2 regions of the Streptomyces sp. NPDC048462 genome follow, and region 2 is predicted to be linked to the other one. Evidence: riboswitches for the same ligand, from Rfam matches in the RefSeq annotation. Region 2 holds a riboswitch; the other holds the start of a gene.
The links. Region 2 has a riboswitch for thiamine pyrophosphate ahead of thiC (phosphomethylpyrimidine synthase ThiC). Riboswitches for the same ligand answer to the same signal wherever they lie in the genome.
Positions count from the first base shown of each region.

Region 1: linked by a shared signal. The riboswitch ahead of thiO (glycine oxidase ThiO) and the one ahead of thiC (phosphomethylpyrimidine synthase ThiC) in region 2 are both predicted to bind thiamine pyrophosphate.

Region 1 is NZ_JBICXG010000005.1:395,851-401,109, forward strand. It holds gene ACGFU6_RS12710 (thiazole synthase) at 1-599, opposite strand, end outside; gene thiS (sulfur carrier protein ThiS) at 602-820, opposite strand; gene thiO (glycine oxidase ThiO) at 817-1,995, opposite strand; TPP riboswitch at 1,993-2,105, opposite strand; gene ACGFU6_RS12725 (NAD(P)/FAD-dependent oxidoreductase) at 2,299-3,483, shown strand; gene ACGFU6_RS12730 (Rv2175c family DNA-binding protein) at 3,566-3,931, shown strand; gene thiE (thiamine phosphate synthase) at 4,069-4,722, shown strand; gene metF (methylenetetrahydrofolate reductase [NAD(P)H]) at 4,867-5,259, shown strand, end outside.
Region 2 is NZ_JBICXG010000017.1:14,944-20,202, reverse strand. It holds gene ACGFU6_RS25800 (SsgA family sporulation/cell division regulator) at 1-383, shown strand, start outside; gene ACGFU6_RS25795 (YibE/F family protein) at 466-1,803, opposite strand; TPP riboswitch at 1,874-2,007, shown strand; gene thiC (phosphomethylpyrimidine synthase ThiC) at 2,000-3,793, shown strand; gene ACGFU6_RS25785 (YybH family protein) at 3,949-4,362, opposite strand; gene ACGFU6_RS25780 (winged helix-turn-helix transcriptional regulator) at 4,387-4,800, shown strand; gene ACGFU6_RS25775 (hypothetical protein) at 4,835-5,259, opposite strand, start outside.

The sequences.
Region 1 (5,259 bases), on a different contig from region 2:
CCGAGCTCCATGGCGAACGCCGCGTCCGAAGCCGTCCCGGCGCCCGCGTCCAGGATCACCGGGACCCGGGCCCGCTCGGTGATCAGCTGGAAGTTGTGCGGGTTGCGGATACCGAGCCCCGAACCGATGGGGGAGCCGAGCGGCATGACCGCCGCGCACCCCACGTCCTCCAGTTTCCGGGCGAGCACCGGGTCGTCGTTGGTGTACGGCAGCACGGTGAAACCGTCGTCCACCAGGATCTCCGCGGCGTCCAGCAGCTCGACCGGGTCGGGCAGCAGGGTGCGCTCGTCGGCCACCACCTCCAGCTTGACCCAGTCCGTGCCGAGCGCCTCGCGGGCCAGGCGGGCGGTGAGCACGGCCTCGCCCGCCGTGAAGCAGCCCGCGGTGTTCGGCAGGACGCGGATGGAGAGCTTCTCCAGCACCGAGAGCACGGAACCCCGCACGGTCGGGTCCAGGCGGCGCATCGCGACGGTGGTCAGCTCGGTGCCGGATGCGGTCAGCGAGCGCTCCAGCACGTCGAGGCCGGCCGCCCCGCCCGTCCCCATGATCAGCCGGGAGCCGAAGACGGTGTCCCCGAGGGTGAAGAGGTCGTCGGACACGGTCAGCCTCCCTGGACAGCGGTCAGGACCTCGACCCGGTCGCCGTCGGTGAGCGTCGCGGCGGACCACTGCCCGCGCGGTACGACGGTCTCGTTGAGCGCCGCCGCGACACCCGACGGCGCTGGGGTCAGGGTCGCGACGAGGGCGTCCAGGGTGGTGCCCCCGGCGACGGTGACGGCCTCGCCGTTCACGGAGACGGCCAGGGAAGTGGGCGCGGTCATGCGTGCTGCTCCTGTCGGACGGGGGCGGCGGCCGGGAAGCGGCCGGGGGAGAAGGGGCGGGCCACCTCGGGCAGCTCGCCGTCGGCCAGCAGCTGCGCCATGGCGTCACCGGTGACCGGGGTGAGGAGCACCCCGTTGCGGTGGTGGCCGGTGGCGAGGTGGAGGCCGGGCAGCGCGGTGCGGCCGAGCAGCGGGGCGTTGTCGGGGGAGGCGGGGCGCAGACCGGCCCGGGTCTCGGTGAGCGGCAGTTCGGTGATGCCGGGCACCAGCTCGTGGGCGTCGCGCAGCAGCTCGTACACCCCACCGGCCGTGACGGTGGTGTCCCAGCCCATCTCCTCGCTGGTGGCGCCGACCACCAGCTCGCCGTTCTCGCGCGGTACGAGATAGACGTGGCTGCCGCGCACCACGGCCCGCACGGTGCGGCTGAGGAAGGGGGCGTACGCGGTGGGTACGGTCAGCCGCAGCACCTGGCCCTTGACCGGGCGGACCGGCGGCAGGACCTGATCGGGCACGCCCGCGAGCCGGCCGCTGAAGCTGCCGGCGGCGAGCACGACCTGATCGGCGGCCGGCTCCGAACCGTCGGCCAGCACGGCCCCGGTCGCCCGGTCGCGCACCACGCGGAGCCGTTCGGCCCGCTGCCGGTGGAAGACGACCCCGGCCCGCTCGCACGCCGTCAGCAGCGCGGCGGCCAGCCGGCGCGGGTCGACCTGGTGGTCGCCGTCGACCCGGAGGCCGCCGCGTACGCCCGGCGCGAGCATCGGTTCCAGACGCCGGCACTCGCGGCCGGTCAGCCACTCCGACTCCAGCCCGGAGCGGCGCTGCAGCTCGTGCAGCTCCCGCAGATGGGCGCGGTCGTCGGTGTCCAGCGCGACGGCCAGGGTGCCGCAGGCGCGGAAGCCGATGTCCTGCCCGCTCGCCGCCTCCAGCTCGGCCGCGAACGCCGGATAGCGCGCGGCGGAGGCGACGTTGAGCCCCAGCAGCATCTCCTCGCCGTAGTGCAGTTCGGTGACGGCGGCCAGCATCCCGGCCGCGACCCGGGCGGCGCCGCCGCCCGGGTCGGGGTCGGCGACGGCGGTCGACAGACCGCGCTGCGCGGCCCGCCAGGCGGTCACCAGGCCGATGATCCCGCCCCCGATGACGAGGACGTCGGACCCGCTCGCGCGGTGGACAGGCATGGGCATCCAGCCCCTCCCTTCGCCGGCATGACCCGGATCAGGTTCGTACGGTCGGAGGCCGTCCAGCCTCCCTCTCAGCCCGGTGCGTCCGGGCTCCCGCGAGTCTTTTACGTGGGCCACCCTAGACCCCGCCCCCCGCACCGGGTAAAGCAGGAGGGCGGCGGTACGGGGGCGGCGAGGAACCCCTTTCCTGACGGGCCGTCAGTTGATTAAGGTGGTCGGGTGAACGAGCAGCAGCGGGCGGAGCGACCGGAACGGCAGTCGGAGCGGGCCGGGCGGCGGGTGGTCGTCGTCGGTGCGGGCATGGCGGGCGTGCAGACGGCGGTGGCCCTGCGGGAGCAGGGCTTCACCGGCGCGCTCACCCTCATCGGCGCCGAACCCCACCAGCCCTACGACCGCCCACCGCTGTCCAAGGCGGTGCTGCTCGGCAAGGCCGAGGAATCCGCCTTCGACATCGACTTCGAGACACTCGGCATCGGGCTCCGGCTGGGCGTCGAGGTCGCGGGCCTGCGCGCCGCCGACCACGAACTGGACACCTCCGACGGGCCCGTCCCCTACGACGTCCTGGTCGTCGCCACCGGCGCGGAACCCGTCGTGCTGCCCGGCTCCGAGGGTGTGCCCGGCGTCCATCTGCTGCGCACCCTGGACGACGCGGCGCGGCTGCGGCCCGTCCTGGAGGCCCGGCACGCCGTCGTGGTCGTCGGCGCGGGCTGGATCGGCGCCGAGTTCGCCACCGCGGCCCGCGCCGCAGGCTGCGAGGTCACCGTCGTCGAGGCCGCCGCCCGGCCCCTGGCGGGCGCCCTGCCCGCCGAGGTCGCCGCCCCGATGGCCGCCTGGTACGCGCAGAGCGGCGCCGAACTCCTCACCGGGGCGCGGGTGGCCCGCGTCGAGCCCGGCCGGGTGGTCCTGGCGGACGGCCGCGCCCTCCCGGCCGACGCCGTCGTCGTCGGGATCGGCGCACGGCCCGCCACCGGCTGGCTCGCCGGCTCCGGCGTCGAGCTCGGGCCCGACGGATCGGTGACCGCCGACGCGGCGCTGCGCACCTCGCTGCCCGACGTGTACGCCGTGGGGGACTGTGCCTCCTTCCCCTCCGCGCGCTACGGGGCGCGGCTGCTGGTCCACCACTGGGACAACGCGCTGCAGGGCCCGCGGACCGCGGCCGCCCACATCATCGGGGCGGCGGGGGAGGGCGGTGAGGAGTCGCCCGCCTACGATCCCGTGCCCTATTTCTGGTCCGAGCAGTTCGGCCGGTTCGTGCAGTACGCGGGCCACCACGACGGCGCGGACACCCTGCTGTGGCGCGGTGATCCGGCCGGCCCCGCCTGGTCCGTGTGCTGGCTGCGGGACGGCGTGCTGGTCGCGGTGCTCTCCGTCGGCCGGCCGCGCGACCTGATCCAGGGGCGCAGGCTCATCGAGGCCGGCACACGGCTCGACCCGGAGCGGGCCGGCGACGCCTCCGTGCCGCTGAAGTCGGCCCTGCCCCGGTAGCCGGGCCTCCTCCGGGGGGCGCGGGGCCCTGAAGGGCGGAGTCCGGGTATCGGCTGTCAGCCCGGGATGGCAGGCTTGTCCCGTGACCGAGATTGACGCAAAGATCGATGCTCTCGTCCCTGCCTGGCTCCACCTGCCCGATATCGCCGAAATGTTCGATATCCAGGTGGCGCGTGTGCGGCAGCTGGTCAAGGAGGGCCAGCTCATCGCCGTACGACGTGGTGAGAACCGGGCGCTCCAGGTGCCTGCCGCCTTCATCGACGGCGACAAGGTGGTCAAGGGCCTTGCGGGGACCCTGACGCTCCTGAGGGACGACGGCTACTCCGACGAGGAGATGCTGGAATGGCTCTTCACCCCCGACCCGAGCCTGCCGGGCACGCCCGCGCAGGCGCTGAGTGAGAATCGCGGCACGGAGGTGAAGCGCCGCGCCCAGGCGCTCGCCGTCTGACCGACAGCCGTACAGGGGGATGCGGGCCGCACGGCGCGGCCCGCATCCCCTCCTCAGCGCAGCCTGCCGAATCCGCACCGCCTGCCGAATCCGCACCGCCTACCGAACGTCATCGTTTTCCCGGGGGGAACCGCACCATGTCCACGCCTCGCGCGCAGCTGTCCGACGCCCGGCTCTACCTGTGCACGGACGCCCGCAGGCGCCAGGGAGACCTCCCCGAGTTCCTCGACGCGGTCCTCTCCGGCGGGGTGGACATCGTCCAGCTCCGCGACAAGGGCATGGAGGCGGCCGAGGAGCTCGACCACCTCGCGGTCCTCGCCGACGCCTGCCGGCGGCACGGCAAGCTCCTCGCGGTCAACGACCGGGCCGACGTCGCCCACGCCATCGGCTCCGACGTGCTGCACCTGGGCCAGGGCGACCTGCCGGTGCCGGCCGCCCGCGCGATCATCGGCCAGGACGTGGTCATCGGCCGCTCCACGCACGCCGAGGCCGAGGTCGACGCCGCAGTCGCCGAGGCGGGCGTGGACTACTTCTGCACCGGCCCCTGCTGGCCCACCCCGACCAAGCCGGGCCGCCACGCACCCGGCCTGGACCTCGTGCGCTACGCCGCCTCGCTCGCCCCGGCCCGCCCCTGGTTCGCCATCGGCGGCATCGACGCCGGCAACCTCGACGAGGTGCTCGACGCCGGAGCGCGCCGCGTCGTCGTCGTCCGGGCCCTCACCGAGGCCGCGGACCCGGCCGCCGCCGCCGCCGGCCTGGCCAAGAGGGTCCGGGCGCGCGCCGACGCCTGATCCGGCGGAACAGCCGGGGCGGACAGGGCCCCCGAGGGGCGTGTTTGGGACATCGGTGTCCGAAGCGTGGACAAGTACCGGTCAATTCGGGCAAATCTCGCCAGTTCGGTTGGGTGGCCGTCACGCCCTGGTTAACCTGCCGGTATGGCCCTTGGCACACCCTCCACCAGGACAGATCGCGCGCGCACCGTGCGTGAGATGCTCGCGACCGGCAAGACCCTGCACTCCTTCGAGTTCTGGGCGCCCAAGACCGAGAAGGGCGAGCGCAACCTCTGGAACGCGCTGCGCCGGATCGAGGCGGTCGGGCCGAGCTTCGTATCGGTGACGTACGGAGCCGGTGGGTCCACCCGGGCCGGGACGGTGAAGGCGACCCAGGACATCGCCGCCGAGTCCACCCTCACCCCGGTCGCGCACCTCACGGCGGTTAACCACTCCATCGCCGAACTGCGCAACATGATCGGCCAGTACGCGGACGCCGGCATCCGGAACATCCTCGCCGTGCGCGGGGACCCGCCCGGCGACCCGATGGGCCCGTGG
Region 2 (5,259 bases):
TCTCATTCCGTATCCCGGTGGAGCTCCGGTACGAAGTGTGCGATCCGTACGCGATCCGGATGACCTTCCATCTCCCCGGCGATGCCCCCGTCACCTGGGCTTTTGGCCGTGAGCTGCTGCTCGACGGCCTGAACAGCCCCAGTGGTGACGGCGACGTACACATCGGGCCGACCGAGCCCGAAGGACTGTGCGACGTCCACATCCGGCTCCAGGTGGGGGCGGACCGCGCCCTCTTCAGGGCGGGTACAGCACCTCTTGTGGCCTTTCTCGACCGGACGGACAAGCTCGTCCCGCTCGGCCAGGAGTGCACGCTGGGTGACTTCGAGGGCAATCTGGAAGAGGCATTGGGGCGAATTCTGGCCGAGGAACAGAACGCCGGCTGACGGGGAACCGCCTCTCCGGCCCCTGGTGCCGGTCGAACACCACACCTGCCGAACGGGTGAATCACTCTCCGTGTGCAACTGTTCAGGCCTTCGCCCGTCGCCGGCGTCCTCTGCCACTCCGTACGGGTGCCGAAGCTTCGGCTTCCGCGCCGACCCCCGTACGGTCCGCGGAGACGACCAGTGCCGCGAGCGCGGTGGTCACCGGCACCGAGGCGACCAGCCCGATCGAGCCGACCAGCGTCCGCACGATCTCCTCCGCCACCAGCTCGCTGTTGGCCACCGTGCCCACGCTGCTCTGGGCGATCGAGAACAGCAGCAGCAGCGGAAGCGCGGCGCCCGCATAGGCGAGCACCAGGGTGTTGACCACCGAGGCGATGTGATCCCTTCCGATTCTGATACCTGCCCGGTAAAGCTGCTTCGCACTCATCGTCGGGTCCGCCTGGTGCAGTTCCCAGACGGCCGAGGTCTGGGTGACCGTCACATCGTCGAGCACGCCCAGGGAACCGATGATGACGCCGGCCAGAAGCAGACCGCTCATGTCGATGTGCGGATACAGGCCGTGGATGAGGCCCGTACTGTCGTCGGTGTTCCCGCTCAGGCTCGCCCAGCCGATGAAGAGTGAGCCGAGCAGCCCGATCAGCAGCAGTGAGATCAGGGTGCCGATGACCGCGACCGAGGTGCGGGCGGTCAGCCCGTGGCAGATGTAGAGGGCGATCAGCATGATGGCGCCGGCCCCGACCACCGCCACGACCAGCGGATTCGAGCCCTGCAGAATGGCCGGAAGGATGAACAGGGTCAGCACGGCGAACGACAGGGCGAGCGCCACCAGCGCCATGACCCCGCGCAGTCTGCCCACCACGACCACCGCGACGGCGAAGATCCCGGCCAGCAGCGCCATCGGGAACTTCCGGTTCACGTCCGTCACGGAGTACTGGAGGTCGTGGGGCGCGTCGGGGGCGTACGCGACGACGACTTCCTGCCCCTCCCGGAGCTGTCGCGGAGCGCCTGGCTGGATCACCTCGATGAAGGCGCGCCCCTTGTCCTCGCCGCTTGTGACCTCGACCGTGGCCTTCTCGCAGTCCGCGGCCCCGCCGCCACCGGTGGCCGGGTCCTTGGCGGACGGGGTCTCGCCGTCGACGGGCAGCTGGGCCGCGTTCACGTCCTTGCAGTCGACCTTGTCGATGTTCACCACCTTGGCCTGCTGGGTCTGCCGGTCGAAACCGACACCGGTGCGCTCGTGCGCCGGCGCACCACCGGGCCAGAGCACCACGAGACCGACGGCGACCGCGGCCGCGAACGGGATCAGTACGGCGGCGATCACCTTGCGCAGGTGCTTGGACACGGGTGCGGCGGGTCCGTGCGAGTGCGTGTGGGCGTGCTGATGGGACGGCTGCTCGGGAACGATATGGGGGGACGTCACCGGCCGATCATCGCAAGACGAGCGGGGCCCACTGTTCAGCACACCCGTGAGGGCGTTAGCGTGGTGGCACCTTTGCACACGCGGGAGCTCGGAGCACCGGGCTGAGAGGGCGCTGATCTCCGTACGTCCGTACGGGACAAGCTGCGCCGACCGCCGAACCTGTTACCGGGTAATGCCGGCGTAGGGAGTAGGTCTCATGACCACAGCGGACGCACGTATGCCTGCCTCGAATCAGAGCGACGAGGCCGGGAAGTCCATCGGCTGGCACAAGGGGTACGTCCAGGGCTCGCGCCCGGACCTCCGGGTGCCGGTCCGTCAGGTGCACCTCAGCAACGGCAAGGACGTGACGCTCTACGACACGTCGGGGCCGTACACAGATCCGGGTATCGACACCGATGTCCGCCGCGGACTCGCGCCGTTGCGCGAGAACTGGATCATCGCCCGCGGCGACACCGAGGAGTACGCGGGCCGGGCCGCCCGTCCCGAGGACGACGGGATCAAGCACACCTCGCCGCGCGGCGGGCTGCGCAATCTGGACGCGGTCTTCCCCGGCCGCCCGCGCCAGCCGCGGCGCAGCCGGGACGGGAGCCCGGTGACCCAGCTCGGGTACGCCCGACGCGGCGAGATCACCCCGGAGATGGAGTACGTGGCGATCCGGGAGAACGTCGCGCCCGAGGTGGTGCGCGAGGAGATCGCCGCGGGCCGGGCCGTGCTGCCGGCCAACGTCAACCACCCGGAGATCGAGCCGATGATCATCGGCAAGCGGTTCCTGGTGAAGGTGAACGCCAACATCGGCAACTCCGCGGTGACGTCCTCCATCGAGGAGGAGGTGGACAAGATGACCTGGGCGACCAAGTGGGGCGCCGACACGGTCATGGACCTTTCCACCGGGCGCAACATCCACACCACCCGTGAGTGGGTACTTCGCAACTCCCCCGTGCCGATCGGCACCGTGCCCCTCTACCAGGCCCTCGAGAAGGTCGACGGCAGGGCGGAGGAGCTGACTTGGGAGATCTACAAGGACACCGTGATCGAGCAGGCCGAGCAGGGCGTCGACTACATGACGGTCCACGCCGGCGTGCGCCTGCCGTACGTGCCGCTGACCGCCCGCCGCAAGACCGGCATCGTCTCCCGGGGAGGCTCGATCATGGCGGCCTGGTGCCTCGCGCACCACAAGGAGTCGTTCCTGTACGAGCACTTCGAGGAGCTCTGCACGATCCTCGCCTCGTACGACGTGACGTACTCGCTGGGTGACGGGCTGCGGCCCGGATCGATCGCGGACGCCAACGACGAGGCGCAGTTCGCCGAACTGCGCACGCTCGGCGAACTGAACACGGTTGCCAAGCGGCTAGGCGTCCAGACGATGATCGAGGGTCCCGGGCACGTCCCGATGCACAAGATCAAGGAGAACATCGACCTCCAGCAGGAGATCTGCGAGGAGGCGCCGTTCTACACGCTCGGCCCGCTGACCACCGATGTCGCTCCGGCGTACGACCACATCACCTCGGGCATCGGCGCGGCGATGATCGCCTGGTGGGGGACGGCGATGCTCTGTTACGTCACACCCAAGGAGCACCTCGGCCTGCCCAACCGGGACGATGTGAAGACCGGCGTGATCACCTACCGGATCGCGGCCCATGCGGCGGACCTCGCCAAGGGGCACCCGGGGGCGCAGGAGTGGGACGACGCGCTGTCGGACGCCCGGTTCGAGTTCCGGTGGGAGGACCAGTTCAACCTGGCACTCGACCCGGACACGGCACGGGAGTTCCATGACGAGACGCTGCCGGCCGAGCCGGCGAAGACGGCGCACTTCTGCTCGATGTGCGGTCCGAAGTTCTGCTCCATGAAGATCAGCAGGAGCATCACCGAGCAGTTCGCCCCCGACCTGGTCGCCTCGGCCTCGGACGAGGAGATCGAGGCGGGGATGCTGGAGAAGTCCAAGGAGTTCGCGGCGAGCGGGAACCGGGTGTACCTGCCGCTGGCGGACTGACGCTCACCGGTGGGCGTCCCGCGCCCCCGACCGGTTCTGCCAGGTCGGGGGCCCGGGCCGGGGGCGTGGGACGGTGGCGTGGGTCGGTGGCGCGGCACGTCCGTGCCCCCGGCCGGTCCGCGCAATGGCCTGATCAAGGACGCGGTGAGCGTGCGTCAGGCTTCGGAGTCCGGGTGGTCAGCCACGCCGAACGGGTTGTCGATGACGTATCGCCAGAACCCGTCCTCCCCGCGGCGGGCGATGTCCGTCGCCGTGCCCGCGATACGGACGTCGCTTCCGTCGGCGGCGACTCCTTCGACGAGCCAGTCCACGATCAGGAGCGCGATGCCGCCCGCCTGGTACGTCCGGCGTGGAGTCACCCTGATCGGGACCCGCAGCGCGAGGAACTCGCCGTTGGCGCGGAGCCGCTGCGACCCCGTCGTCGGTTCGCCGGGGCGCGGTACGAAGACCGAGCCGGGCTCGTACACGAGGTCGAGGATCTCGGGGTCGAACGTGTTGAACGCCCGCGCGAGGGCGTGCGGATGCCCGGCGGCATCCGTGGCGAGCTGCACACTGGTGGAATGCGTCATACCTTCAGACAACAGTCCGTTGACGTGGGTCACCAAGCGGAAACCCTCGCGGGGCCGGATCGCGGACTGGCGCCGACCGAGCGCGGCCGCACCAGCCGTCCCGATCCGGGCTGTCCCGTCGAGGTGGCGCTCGCAGCGGTCTCCGGGCGCTGGACGACGCTCGTCCTGCGGGAACTCATGGGCGGCCCGCTCGGATTCACGGACCTGCGGGAACGGCTGCCGCAGCTTTCGGCGAAGGTGCTGAGCCAGCGGCTCCGGGAGCTCCGGGACGGCGGTCTGGTGTCGGCGGAGCGACTGCGCGGTTTTCCGGTGCGTACTCGATACGCGCTGACGGACGGGGGACGGACGCTGCGGCCCTTGCTGATCGAGCTCTACGCCACCGGTGAGGCCCTGCTGGGGCTGAGTGCCGGCCGTGAAGGGGAACCGCAGAGCTCCTGACCGTGCCTCGCGCCGGGACCCGGACGCGGCCCGGTCAGTCCATCTCGTGTTCCGGCCCGCCGAAGTCGGGGCTGGTGAAGTCCGGGCTGGTGAAGGTCGGCCGGGGCGCGGCCGCCGGCCCGTCGTCCGGGCTGGAGAAGTCCGGCCTGCTGTAGCCGATCTTCGGGATGCGGTTGGCCGAGGGATAGGGGGTACGGGCGGCGGGGGCGGCGCCCGGGTCGGCCAGCGCGTCCCGCAGGAACGGCAGGATGCCCCGCTCCAGCAGCGCGTGCCGCCAGGCCTCTCGGGCCCGCGCCACGTCCTCCGGCAGTTCCTCGCCGGGGTCGTCGGCGGCCAGCGACGTGGAGCCGTTGCGCAGGGCAGCCACGAGGAGGCCGACGGCGGCGATCAGGATGGCGGCCGCGGTGAGGGCCGTGAAGACCCAGCCGGCGCCGACCATGGTCCCCGCGAAGGACGGCG